Regions from separate parts of the Sphingobacterium anhuiense genome, predicted to be linked through region 1. Evidence: riboswitches for the same ligand, from Rfam matches in the RefSeq annotation. Region 1 holds a riboswitch; each other region holds the start of a gene.
What was found. Region 1 has a riboswitch for S-adenosylmethionine ahead of ACFS6I_RS24205 (hypothetical protein). Riboswitches for the same ligand answer to the same signal wherever they lie in the genome.
Positions count from the first base shown of each region.

Region 2: it holds a riboswitch for S-adenosylmethionine, as region 1 does, so the genes downstream of both, ACFS6I_RS08335 (O-acetylhomoserine aminocarboxypropyltransferase/cysteine synthase family protein) here and ACFS6I_RS24205 (hypothetical protein) in region 1, are expected to answer to the same signal.
Region 3: it holds a riboswitch for S-adenosylmethionine, as region 1 does, so the genes downstream of both, metF (methylenetetrahydrofolate reductase [NAD(P)H]) here and ACFS6I_RS24205 (hypothetical protein) in region 1, are expected to answer to the same signal.
Region 4: it holds a riboswitch for S-adenosylmethionine, as region 1 does, so the genes downstream of both, metE (5-methyltetrahydropteroyltriglutamate--homocysteine S-methyltransferase) here and ACFS6I_RS24205 (hypothetical protein) in region 1, are expected to answer to the same signal.

Region 1 covers NZ_JBHUPE010000020.1:225,012-228,182, forward strand. The annotation lists gene ACFS6I_RS24195 (hypothetical protein) at 1-357, opposite strand, end outside; gene ACFS6I_RS24200 (class I SAM-dependent methyltransferase) at 720-1,454, shown strand; SAM-I-IV-variant riboswitch at 1,543-1,636, shown strand; gene ACFS6I_RS24205 (hypothetical protein) at 1,672-1,935, shown strand; gene ACFS6I_RS24210 (S9 family peptidase) at 2,267-3,171, shown strand, end outside.
Region 2 covers NZ_JBHUPE010000004.1:637,354-640,524, reverse strand. The annotation lists gene ACFS6I_RS08345 (pyridoxal phosphate-dependent aminotransferase) at 1-36, shown strand, start outside; gene ACFS6I_RS08340 (prephenate dehydrogenase) at 49-891, shown strand; SAM riboswitch class I at 1,293-1,407, shown strand; gene ACFS6I_RS08335 (O-acetylhomoserine aminocarboxypropyltransferase/cysteine synthase family protein) at 1,636-2,943, shown strand; gene ACFS6I_RS08330 (homoserine dehydrogenase) at 2,983-3,171, shown strand, end outside.
Region 3 covers NZ_JBHUPE010000011.1:167,214-170,384, forward strand. The annotation lists gene ACFS6I_RS20700 (glycosyltransferase family 117 protein) at 1-338, opposite strand, end outside; gene metF (methylenetetrahydrofolate reductase [NAD(P)H]) at 505-1,461, opposite strand; SAM riboswitch class I at 1,522-1,627, opposite strand; gene rimM (ribosome maturation factor RimM) at 1,795-2,322, opposite strand; gene ACFS6I_RS20715 (30S ribosomal protein S16) at 2,456-2,977, opposite strand.
Region 4 covers NZ_JBHUPE010000002.1:54,206-57,376, reverse strand. The annotation lists gene metE (5-methyltetrahydropteroyltriglutamate--homocysteine S-methyltransferase) at 1-1,311, opposite strand, end outside; SAM riboswitch class I at 1,469-1,573, opposite strand; gene ACFS6I_RS03465 (phosphatase PAP2 family protein) at 1,649-2,416, opposite strand; gene ACFS6I_RS03460 (response regulator transcription factor) at 2,479-3,168, opposite strand.

The sequences.
Region 1 (3,171 bases):
CAGATCTACTTTACCAGTCAATACTCGTTCTTGCTCATTGTTTTTATAAACTTTTCCACTAAAAGAAAAAGATAATCGACCGCCTGCTTTTTCATATTTAAAATCCGCGATTTGAAAAGATTTCTCTGGCTGAAGATGTGGAGCAAAATAGTTACCATCAGCTGAAGAATTTTGTTTGAAATACTGAACCTTGGCTAATGCTCCATTAGAAAGTAAAGTTAATTTCAATTGTGAATAAGTACCATCAGACTCCTTTACGCTCGTAATAAGATTGATCTGTCCACAATTGTCCAAATTATAGTCGTACTTCACTTTTCCTCTGACAGGATGATTATTGTCAGAAAACACGATACTCATGTTTGATAGGGGATTAATTTCTTCTGATTTCTTGCAACTAACAATAAGCAGTGGGCAAAAAAATAGCAATAAAAGCAGATATTTCTTCATTAAATCAATATTAGTTTCATTAAAATATTAAAACATTTATGTATAATGTATTTTACAATTTAAAAATAACCAAAAATTAATTCAATATCAAATTTAATTTTCCTAATGAAGAGATAATATATTAATAACACTGTAACTTACTAAAGGTTTATCCACCCCTTTTGATGGCTGGATCGTCAAGCATGCTTTTATGTCTCGTTCAGCCAATTCAGTTTTGATAAAAATAATATTGGCAGTAAATTTGAAATTACCTTGAAACGGCGAATAATAAAATGAAACAAAACAAATATGATGATCCTAGCTTCTTTGAAAGCTATGGAAAGATGCAACGTTCTATAGATGGTTTAAATGCTGCTGGAGAATGGCATGTTTTACAGAAAATGTTACCTGATTTCCAGAATAAGAAAGTGCTTGATCTAGGTTGCGGATATGGATGGCACTGCATTTATGCTAAGCAAAAAGGGGCTAAAAATGTAATTGGAATTGACTTATCTCAAAAAATGATTGATAAAGCAAAAGAGCTTTCCAAAAACCTTGAAATTGAATATAAAAAAATGGCCATCGAGGATATTAATTTTGACCATGAAGAATTTGATGTCGTTATTAGTTCACTTGCATTCCATTACCTAAAAGATTTGAGAAGTGTTTTTCTGAAAATAAATCAAATTCTTAAAAAAGGAGGAAGTTTTGTCTTTTCAATGGAACATCCCGCTTTTACTTCAAGAGCTGAACAAGATTGGTTTAAGGATGAAAATGGAAATCGTCTGCATTGGCCGATTGACAATTATCAGGAAGAAGGCCAAAGAAAAACTAAATTTCTTGGACACGAAGTAACTAAATACCATCGAAATCTAGAAACTATCATCAATACGGTTATTAAATCTAATTTTGATATTCAAGAAATATCGGAACCCAAACCTTCAGAGGAAGTTTTAAAAATTTATCCGGAAATGCAAGACGAGATGAGAAGGCCAATATTTATTATAATTTCCGCTATAAAGAAATAATAATCTGATCGACATCATTCATAAAATTCTCATCATGAATTAATTATTTTAAAATAAATTTTGAAACAAAATAAAATCTACTAACTTTGTAGAGTATTCAGAATTGCACGTTGCAATACCAACCGAGTTACATAACCGCGGTGGTAAATTAATATGGGTTTCGACCAAAAATATCTGGATACAGTTTATGGTTTAATCCTTTAAATTTTTAAATTGTATGTCAACACCAAATCTTTATCAACATTTACTGGAAAAATTCAGTTATTATTCAATCAACGAACTGATACAGCTCAACAATGATACGGTATCGGAAAAAGGTTGGGGTTCTTCCAAATCTACATTCCGCACTGCGCTCATAAGCACTTTTTCTAAAAGAGGGCTAGATCTTTCCAACATCATTTCTAGAGAAGATGGTTTTACTTCCGTAAAGTATGTCGCAGTAAGATTAGAGGAAAATACGCTTATCCCGATTCTCCAATAAGAGCAAAGACAGCTTTAAAATTGCGTATTCACTCAGCGCTAAAAAGGTTAAATAGCCCTTCCTTTTTGAGCACTGAGTGAAGCTTTTTTTATCCAGCTAATTATGTATAACTTTCAGTTACTAATATCAATGCTATGCCGCTTTATGCTTTTTTTTTAATGCGTTAAAATAGTATTTCATAATTTCACCAATTTCCTTCAATAGCTTAACACAAAGTGATATCGCATCATTCTGAACAATTCCTTCACCTTGTTTTCTTTCTCTAATACTTTATTTAATATGTTAAATGATCGTAGATTTTGTATCTTGCCTGTTCATATTCGTATTCTTTATGAAAAAAAAATCTTTAATAACGCTTTCCATTTTATTATGCGCTTCGGCATCAATAGCTCAGGAAAACAAAGAAACCAAAATGGTTCTTAATATGGAAAACACCGCAAAAGCACCATTAGATCCGCAGACACTTTGGAAATTAGGCCGTGTTTCTGGAGAAGGAATTTCAACAGATGGAAAAACTTTAGTATATGGTGTCTCTAATTATGCTATAGAAACAAACAGTTCGGAAAAAAACCTTTACACATTATCATTAGAAACAGGTAACACAGCTCCTCTAACAAGTGAAAAGGGCGGTGAGTCTGTCGTACAGATTACAGAAAATGGCGATATCATTTACTTGTTCAAAGGGCAACTTTGGAAAAAGAATAGATATAAAGGTGAAGCTATACAACTGACACATAGCGAAACTGATCTAGAAAATGTAAAGCTATCTCCAAATGGTCAATATATTTTATTTAGCAAAGCAGTTTTAATCAAAAAATATCACAGTACCGACAAATATCCTGATTTACCAAAATCTGACGCTTATGTTTTTGACAACCTTGACTACCGTCATTGGGACACGTTCAATAATGGAAAATTCAATCATCCATTTGTAGCCAGCTATAACAACGGTAAGATTGGCGAAGCAATTGATTTATTGCAGGATGAGCCTTTCTATAGTCCTCAAATGCCATTTGGCGGTTCTGAAGATTTTGAATGGACACCAGATAGTAAAGCTGTGCTATATGTCAGTAAAAAAAGGTTTGGAACAGAGTATGCCGTGAGTACAAATACGGATATCTACCGCTATGATCTTACTTCTAAGCAAACAACAAATCTGACTGAGGGTATGAATGGCTATGATACCAACCCGACTTACAGTCCAGATGGAACTAAGTTAACTTGGCTAAGTATGAA
Region 2 (3,171 bases), on a different contig from region 1:
ATTGCTAGAATAGAACAAGCAAAACAAACGAATTAAGATTGAAATAACATGATGAATATAGCCATTATTGGCGTCGGTTTAATTGGTGGCTCCGTCGCCATGAAACTAAAAGAAAAAAAATTCTGTGATCAGGTTTTTGGTGTTGACAAAAGTGATGCTAATCTAACAAAAGCATTGCAAATAGGCTTCATTGATCAAAAGGCAACATTAGAGGAAGCTTTAGAAAAATGTAAAGTGATCATTCTCACAGCTCCAGTTGATGCGATAATCACATTAGCGCCCCAATTATTGGATCTCGTAAAAGATCAAGTCATCATTGACATGGGCTCAACCAAACTTAATATTTTACAGTTAATTTCGGAACACCCTAATCGTGGCCGCTATGTTGCCGCCCATCCAATGGCTGGTACCGAATATTCAGGCCCCGAAGCAGCATTACCAAATTTGTTTAAAGATAAAATGATGGTTTACGTTGAGGCATTTAAATCTGATGAAGATGCATTCGAATTAACAGATTCCATTACCGAACAACTGGAAATGCGTACGTCATTTATGACTGCAGAGGAGCATGATACACACACAGCCTATGTTTCCCATATTTCTCACCTGACTTCTTTTGCTCTAGCGCTAACTGTTTTAGAGAAAGAGAAATCGCAGGGTCGAATATTTGAATTGGCAGGATCTGGTTTTGAATCAACGGTACGCTTAGCAAAAAGCTCACCGGATATGTGGACACCTATTTTCAAACAGAACAGAGTTAATGTACTAGAAGTGTTAGAGGAAAACATCAAGCAGCTGCAGGCTTTAAAAGATGCCATCCAAGATGAAAATTACACTCAATTACACAAATTGATTAAAAAATCAAATAAAATTAAACGTATTATTAAATAAAACCCACTTGCTCCAACTGGCAAAGGCGAATTATTGTTTCATACAAAGTAATTAGAAGAAAGCATAGGAACTCGCAAGGTTCCTATTTCTTTTTTATAATAAAAGATCACAGGATCATCGCTCTGCTGTTGCCTGTTTAACACCGTATGCTTCAGTTATATTGCTTTCATTACTGATATGGATTTCATCCACGACGTATAAACATATCGGAATAAATAAATGCTGCCCCATCAACTACCAATACTTACATTATAGTGAGAGCTTACGATCAATTACGAGTAGAATTAGAAGTATTTTCTAAGAAATAGCATAAAATATTTTGGTTTGTAAAAAGCAAGGCATATATTTGCAACGTAGTTCAAATAGAAATACATCTAATCAACACCTCTTAATCAGGTCTTGATTTATAAAGAAGTGGCGAGAGACTGGCTCAATGACCCACTGGCAACCTTCAAAATACGTTTGAAAAGGTGCCAATTCCTGTCCAAAGTAATATTGCTTTGGAGGATATAAATGAAACGACAAATGATAATAACATTACAACAAAACAAGAAGGTAAATTCTAGCACCAACGTAACAGATACAAATATTCCATCAAAACAGATGCGAATGCTTTTGCACATGTTTACGTTTTCTTGTTAATCAATCTTTTTTAAAATTTATTGATTTCAAGTACATATCCATGTGCATAATCTCACCCCTATTTTTTATTAACGAATCTTCAACTAATTAATTATAACTACAATGTCTACAAATAAAAATTTAAAATTCGAAACACTTCAAGTGCATGCTGGTCAAGTTGCCGATCCAACAACTGGAGCGCGTGCAGTACCTATATACCAAACCAGTTCATACGTATTTGAAAATGCAGAACATGGAGCAAACTTATTTGCATTAAAACAATTTGGGAACATCTATACACGTCTGATGAATCCAACAACAGATGTATTTGAGAAACGTATTGCTGCATTGGAAGGTGGTATCGCCGCTGTAGCAGTCGCTTCTGGACAGGCGGCACAATTCATAGCATTAAATAATATCGTAGAAGCTGGTGAAAATTTTGTTTCCAGCAGTAATGTATACGGTGGTACATATAATCAATTTAAAGTAGCATTTAAAAGAATTGGTATTGAAGTACGTTTTACTAAAGAAACAACCGCCGAGGAGTTTGAATCACTAATCGATGAAAACACAAAAGCTTTATACTTAGAAACAATTGGAAACCCAAGTTACGATATTCCAGATTTTGATAAGATAGCAGCTGTCGCTAGAAAACATGACTTACCACTTATCGTAGACAATACTTTTGGAGCTGGTGGATATCTATTTAAACCTCTTGAACACGGCGCTTCCGTAGTTGTAGAGTCTGCAACAAAATGGATTGGTGGTCACGGTACAAGTATTGGTGGTGTCATTGTAGATGGTGGTACTTACAACTGGGGAAATGGTAAATTCAAACAGTTTTCTGAACCTTCAGAAGGATACCATGGATTAGTTTTTTCAGATGTTTTTGGCGTTAATGGCCCATTTGGAAACATTCAATTTGCAATCCGCGCACGTGTTGAAGGACTACGTGATTTTGGACCAGCTATTTCACCCTTCAATTCATTCCAATTGATCCAGGGCTTAGAAACATTATCGCTTCGTGTTCAGCGTCATGTAGACAACACATTAGAAATTGCGAAATGGTTAGAAGCCCATCCGCAAGTGGAAAAAGTGAATTATCCAGGGTTAAAAAGCTCTCCTAGCTTTGCAAATGCGCAAAAATATTTAAAAAATGGATATGGTGCTGTTCTCTCATTCCAAATAAAAGGTGACGTGACAAAAGCCGATGCTTTTATCGATAGCTTAGAGCTAATAAGTCATCTCGCAAATGTGGGTGATACGAAGTCATTGATCATACACCCTGCGGCGACTACACATCAACAACTGAGCGAAGAAGCTCAAAAAGCTGCAGGTGTATTTGTAGGATTATTACGTCTATCTGTCGGCATCGAACATATTGACGATATCAAAGCAGATTTACAGCAGGCGTTCGATAAAATTAAATAATTTCAGATAGCACTATTATATAAAAGCGTAAAAAAAACTATGAGTAAGAAATTAACGATTGGAATGTTTGGATTCGGGGTTGTAGGACAAGGATTGTACGACATTATCAAGACTAAAAACTTAAATTTAGAAATTAAAAAATTTGTCATCAAGAACGCTGACAAAAAAAGATCATTACCTGCTGAATTATTCACAACAGATGCTGAGGCTATTCTTGGTGACTCTGAA
Region 3 (3,171 bases), on a different contig from region 1:
TCATTGGATTGATGATCAGATTGGATAATTTTTCTTGCTAATGCTGTTATGGTCCAAAACAAAAACATAACTGTCAAACCACTGCATATAGCAGAACCCACATTCATCCAAAATGCAATCTGAGCTAAATTTCCTAAAGCAAAATTTGAAAATATATTCTGCAACATTAGAAACAAAGGTGCTCCAGGCTGATGAACAATCTGAAGTTTATATGCTGATGCAATAAATTCACCAGTATCCCACCAGCTTGTTGTTCGCTCTGCTGTGATAATGAAAACGGATGTTGCTATGATGGCACATAGCCAACCTAACACGTTGTTTAATTTCTTATAATCCATGAATGATTCAGGTTTAATTGATTATTTGATAAATCAAATTAATTTTCAATTAAATATAATAAAAAGAGATTTCATTTGAGGGTGATTAACTTTTTTTAACAAAAATTGAAACGCATAAAAAAGCCTGCTATAATGGGATAGCAGGCCTTTTTATACGATATAAGTCTTAGAATAACTTTTCTACAATACTTTTAGTTGGTCCAGGATTACTCATGGTATAAAAATGTAAAACTGGCGCACCAAAGTCAATTAATTCTTTACATTGTTGTACCAACCACTCTTCTCCGACTTGTCTCACGTCTGCATTATTTTTACATCCGGATACTGCTTCACTCAATTCCTCTGGAATATCCAAGTGAAAAATTTTCGGAAGCGTAATCAGTTGTTTTTTTGTTGTCAATGGTTTTAAACCTGGTATAATTGGAATATGAATATCATTTTCCCTGCACTTATTGACAAACTCTTTATATTTTTCAACATTAAAGAACATTTGTGTAACAATAAACTCAGCCCCCATCTCAACCTTCTTTTTTAACCATTTAAAATCGGTATTAAAATTTGGCGCTTCGAAATGTTTTTCAGGATATCCTGCAACGCCAATACAAAAGTTGGTCTTTTCTGAAATCGCAATATCCTCATGTAAGTACTGTCCTTGGTTCATATCGGCAACCTGCTGTAAAAGATCTGTTGCAAATGCATGACCACCTTCTGTTGGTATGAAATCAGGATCGCCTTTTCTTGCATCACCTCTCAATACGAGCACATTGTCAATACCCAAGAAGTTCAAATCTATCAAAGCATTTTCGGTTTCCTCTTTTGTGAAACCACCACAGATAAGATGAGGTACAGCATCCACTTTATACTTATTCATAATAGCGGCACAAATTGCAACAGTCCCTGGACGTTTACGATAAGCCACACGTTCTAATAAACCGCTCTCGTGCTTCTTATACATGTAGTCTTCTCTATGATAAGTCACATCGATAAAGGGAGGCTTGAATTCCATAAGTGCATCCATTGTTTTAAAAATACTTTGGATACCTTGCCCCTTAGCTGGTGGCAACAGTTCAAAAGAAAACAAAGTTTTTCCTTTGGCATTACTGATATGATCAACGATTTTCATTAATATTTTTTAAAGTGATTTTGGTTGGCTTACATCGAAATGCACAAGTGGACTTGTTTCAACTTATCTTTCCCAGCTCTGAGTTGGGGTAGAATGTAGCACCTTATAAAATAACAGGTTGCTAAGGCTTCATTGGGTCTATTCCCTCGGCCTTTCTCTATAAGCATCGGCTAATATCGGCAATAGAAATTTATAATCAAAATAATATTAAGGTCATGCCTAAAATAATGCCCCAATAAAACGTTTATTAAAATGGATTTCTTTAAATAAAAAAGGAGTTACTGCATATAACTACAGTAACTCCTTTTTATTAATCTGTATATCGTGAAGACTTTAAATCTCCTTATATAGCTCAACCAAACCATCTGGTAAATCAACCTCTAAAACTTTATCCTCTGAATCAATTCCTAGCATAAGATCGTCATTTAATGGGAACATCAATTCTTTTCCATTAAAGTCTACTGTTGCTATAAATTGCTGAGGCATTTCCTGTACATGTTTAATCTCTCCTAATTCTCCATGAACTTCATCAATCACCAAGTATCCAATTAAATCCGTATACCTAAAATCATCAGGATCACGCTCTGGCATTTTATCATTTGGAAGGTATATTTTCTTACGCACTAAAGGTTGTGCTTTATCAATATGATCGACATCTTCTAAATTTAAATAGGCTGTACTATTTGATTGGTATTTGATATTGTCGACAAAGTAAGGCACTAATTTTTTATTCACTTCAGCAAATAAAACATCAAAGTCTAAATCTTGATAATCTTCAAATTCAAAAAAAAGCTGAAGCTCACCTTTTAATCCACGTGTTTTGCTAATATAACCGATGTAAAAACTTTCTTCTATGGTCATGTTCTAATTTGAAAGTGCAAATTTAAAAATATAAATATATAAATACAGTACTTCGTAGGTATAGCAACTACATTCTTAAAAAAAAGCCGGATCAAAATTGAACCGGCTTTCTTGATACTGTATGAAAGAAAAATTAACCTTCAGTTTCTTCTGCAGCAGGAGCTTCAGTTTCTTCAGCAGGAGTTTCTTCTACAACTGGCGCATTTTTAGCGGCAATAGCAGCAGCTTTTTCTTCTTTTTTCTTAGCTTCAGCAGCTAATGCAATTTTCTTAGCTTCAGCTTTAGTAGTTGCTAAACCGTCTTTTTTACCAGCAGTTCTTGCATCATTAGCTTCAGTCCAAGCTACAAATTTAGCTTCAGCAGCAGCTTCATCAAATGCACCTTTTTTAACACCGCCTAATAAGTGTTTTTTGTATAAAACACCTTTATCCGAAAGGATAGTACGAGCTGTGTCAGTAGGTTGTGCACCATTATTCATCCAATCCAAAGCTTTGTCAAAATCCAAAACGATAGTCGCTGGATTTGTGTTTGGGTTATAAGAACCAATACGTTCGATGAATTTACCATCACGTGGAGCACGTGCATCTGCTACTACTAGGTGGTAAAAAGGACGTCCTTTTTTACCATGTCTTTGCAATCTGATTTTAGTTGCCATGTTTTTGTGTTATTTATGTATTCAACATATCCCCCGTGCTACATGCAAGAGGGGACGCAAAGATACAAAGGATTATTGGAAGTTAAAAACTAAAAATAGAAGTCAACTTCCACAGAATAAGAATGATGACAAATAAGCGTCATTATATACCATTATGGCCAAATTATTTCATGCACACCGTCTTAGTCTTACAA
Region 4 (3,171 bases), on a different contig from region 1:
AAATTTCGCTTGTTGTGCTTCTTTACGAGCTAAGAAAGTAGATGTACGTTTAGCATCATCATCAGTGATATTCGCTGTACGTTCTTTAACTTCAGGCTTGTGGATTAAAGAAGATGTACGACGGTCTTCCGCAGCAGCCTTATTGGCCTCGAAACGCTCAGCGGTTTTTGCATCGACTTCGCCTTCAGCTAAGATCGCTAAATCTTTTACCTCTGCTAATTTTTGCTTAGCAAATGCCAACCAATTTTTAACTTCTTTAGGCAATGACTCTTCATTATCTTCATTGTCTAAATCGAAAGGTACATGTAATAATGAACTCGAAGGTCCTACTAATACACGGTCTTTGCCTAAAGCATCAACAGCTTTTTTGATTTGTGCTAAAGATTTTACGTAATCATTTTTCCAAATGTTGCGACCTTCAACTACACCCAAGGAAAGTGTTAATGAAGCCGGAACTTTGGCTAATATAGTGTCGAGTTGGTTTTCACCTCTTACTAAATCAACATGAACTGCGTAAACTGGTAAGTTTAGAGCTGTTTCTTCGTTGTCACGTAAAGCCTCGAAATAAGTCGTTACAATAATTTTGATGTCTTGAGCAGTAGCAGCTAATTTAGTGAATACACGAGTGTATAGCGCACGTGTTGCATCATCAATATCTAAAGCTAAAAATGGCTCATCAATTTGTACATATTTTGCACCAGCGGTAGCCAATTTAGTTAAGATTTCTTCATATACTGGAACCAACTTATCGATTAAATCGATACGGTTGAAACCAGATTCTTTTTCTTTACCTAATAATAAGTATGAGATCGGGCCAATTAACACAGGCTTAGTTTCGATACCTAAAGATTTTGCTTCATTATATTCATTTAAGAATTTCTCTGAAGTCAATTTGAATTCTTGATTTTTCACGAATTCAGGTACGATGTAATGGTAGTTGGTATCAAACCATTTTGTCATTTCCATTGCGGTTACGTCAACGCCATCTTGTTGGAAACCACGCGCCATTGCAAAGTAAAGGTCCAAATTGTATCCTTTATCTTCGTTATTTAAAAGTGATTGGTATTGTGCAGGGATTGCACCTACAGTTAATGTCAAGTCTAAAACTTGGTCATAAAATGAAAAATCATTGGAAGGAATCAAATCGATGCCAGCATCTTTTTGAGTTTTCCAGTTGCCTTCACGGATTTTCAGTCCAGCCTGCAATAATTCTTGCGCGCTGATTTTTTTAGCCCAATATGCTTCATTGGCCTTTTTCAACTCGCGGAAGGCACCTACACGTGGGTAACCTAAGTTGTTCGTTAGTAACATAAATATAAAATTATTTTATTTGTTCAACCTTAACGAAGCAAGAAATTAGACGGATTTTTTTTTATTTGAAATAAAAAACGATCAAAAATTCTTGAATCTATTTACTAAATTTTTTGATTGCTTTTAGAGAGGAGGGCACAAGATATATTTTGTGTCTAGCTTATCATTCCCACTTTTTGATGGGGTAGAATGTAGCACCTTGTCAATCGACAGGTTGCTAAGGCTTCATTGGGTCTATTCCCTCTGCCTTTCTCTATAAGCGCTGTAAATATCGGAATTAGTTTTATAAAAACAAATATTTTGTAACTTTTATATAAAAATGACAATAAACTAAGGTTTAAAATTGGAAATTAGCAGACAAACCAATTTGTTTTCCATTGTAAAACGGTGTTGCCATCGTTAGGTAACTTGTTTTTTTTGATTGTAAGTGTTTATCAAATAATGGTAATAGCCAGTATGCAATTTTTGTTCCCATAATACCAATACCAGCTCCCATGGCGACGTCAGAAAACCAATGTTTATGATTATACATTCTCAGGTAACCTGTTCCCGCCGCAATTGTATAGCCTGCAATACCATACCAAATGGATTGATCTTTATATTCTTGCCATAGAATTTCTGCACCAGTAAAAGGTACAGCAGTATGTCCTGAAGGAAAAGATTCTTGATCTGCGCGATCAGGTCTCCAAGTAGGTGTCGTTTTTTTTATGGTATATACTGCTGATAAGGTGATTGCATGGGCAATCGAACTTACCACTAAGCGTTGTTTTAAATTGTGCTTACTTGGTATTCCGAGTAAGTCAAGCCCAAAGACAGCGGCAGAAGGAATGAAAACACTAACATTATCAAGTTTAAAAGTTTTGGACGGATCATTATTAATTGAATTGTTTATTTGTTGATCCTTATGTTTGAGGTATGGGTTATTTAATGAGATTACTCCGTAAGTCATTAAAGCCGCAGGAACTATTAATTGCTTATAATTTATTAGCTTAGCATTGGTTTCAAAATCTTGATTATCATTTTGTAAAGTATCTTTTTGCGCATAAAGCGATGTAGAAGAGCAAAAGATTGAAAGGATTAAAAAAAATGGAATTGATAGTTTCATTGTTGCAAGATAAACAAAAAGAGATGTTTTTAACATCTCTTTATTATTCTAGTAATTGTGTATTAGCTAACCAATAATTTATAGCCTTTTCCATGTACATTGACAATTTCAACTTTGGGATCATCTCGTAGGTATTTTCTCAATTTGCTTAAGAAAACGTCCATACTCCGGCCTGTAAAGTAATTGTCATCATGCCAAATTTTTAAAAGGGCTTCTTCTCGAGTCAGTACATCATTCTTTTTTAGACAAAGTAGACGTAATAATTCCGCTTCTTTCGTTGATAGTTTTTGTTGCACACCTTTATGCGCAATTTGTTGACTTGTATAATCGAAGAAGTACTCTCCAATCTCAAATTTATCGCTTACAACCTGATCATCTTTCTCTCTTACAACACGCTTAAGCAATGCATTTATGCGAAGGAGTAATTCTTCCACTCGAAATGGTTTTGTGATATAATCATCGCCACCAAGTTCAAATGCTTCTGTTTTATCTTCCATCATACCTTTTGCAGTAGCAAATATGATGGGGGTTGTTGTATTTATTTTCCTGATTTCTCGGCCTACTGTAAAGCCATCTTTCTTGGGCATCATGACGTCTAAAATGCAAAGATCATAACTGCTCTTGCGAAATTGATTGACAGCTTCTTCACCATCTGTACATAAGGTGACATCAAATTTCCCTTTAAGCTCTAAATAATCTTTTAATAAATCTCCTAAGTTTGGATCGTCTTCTGCTAATAATATCTTCTGCATATT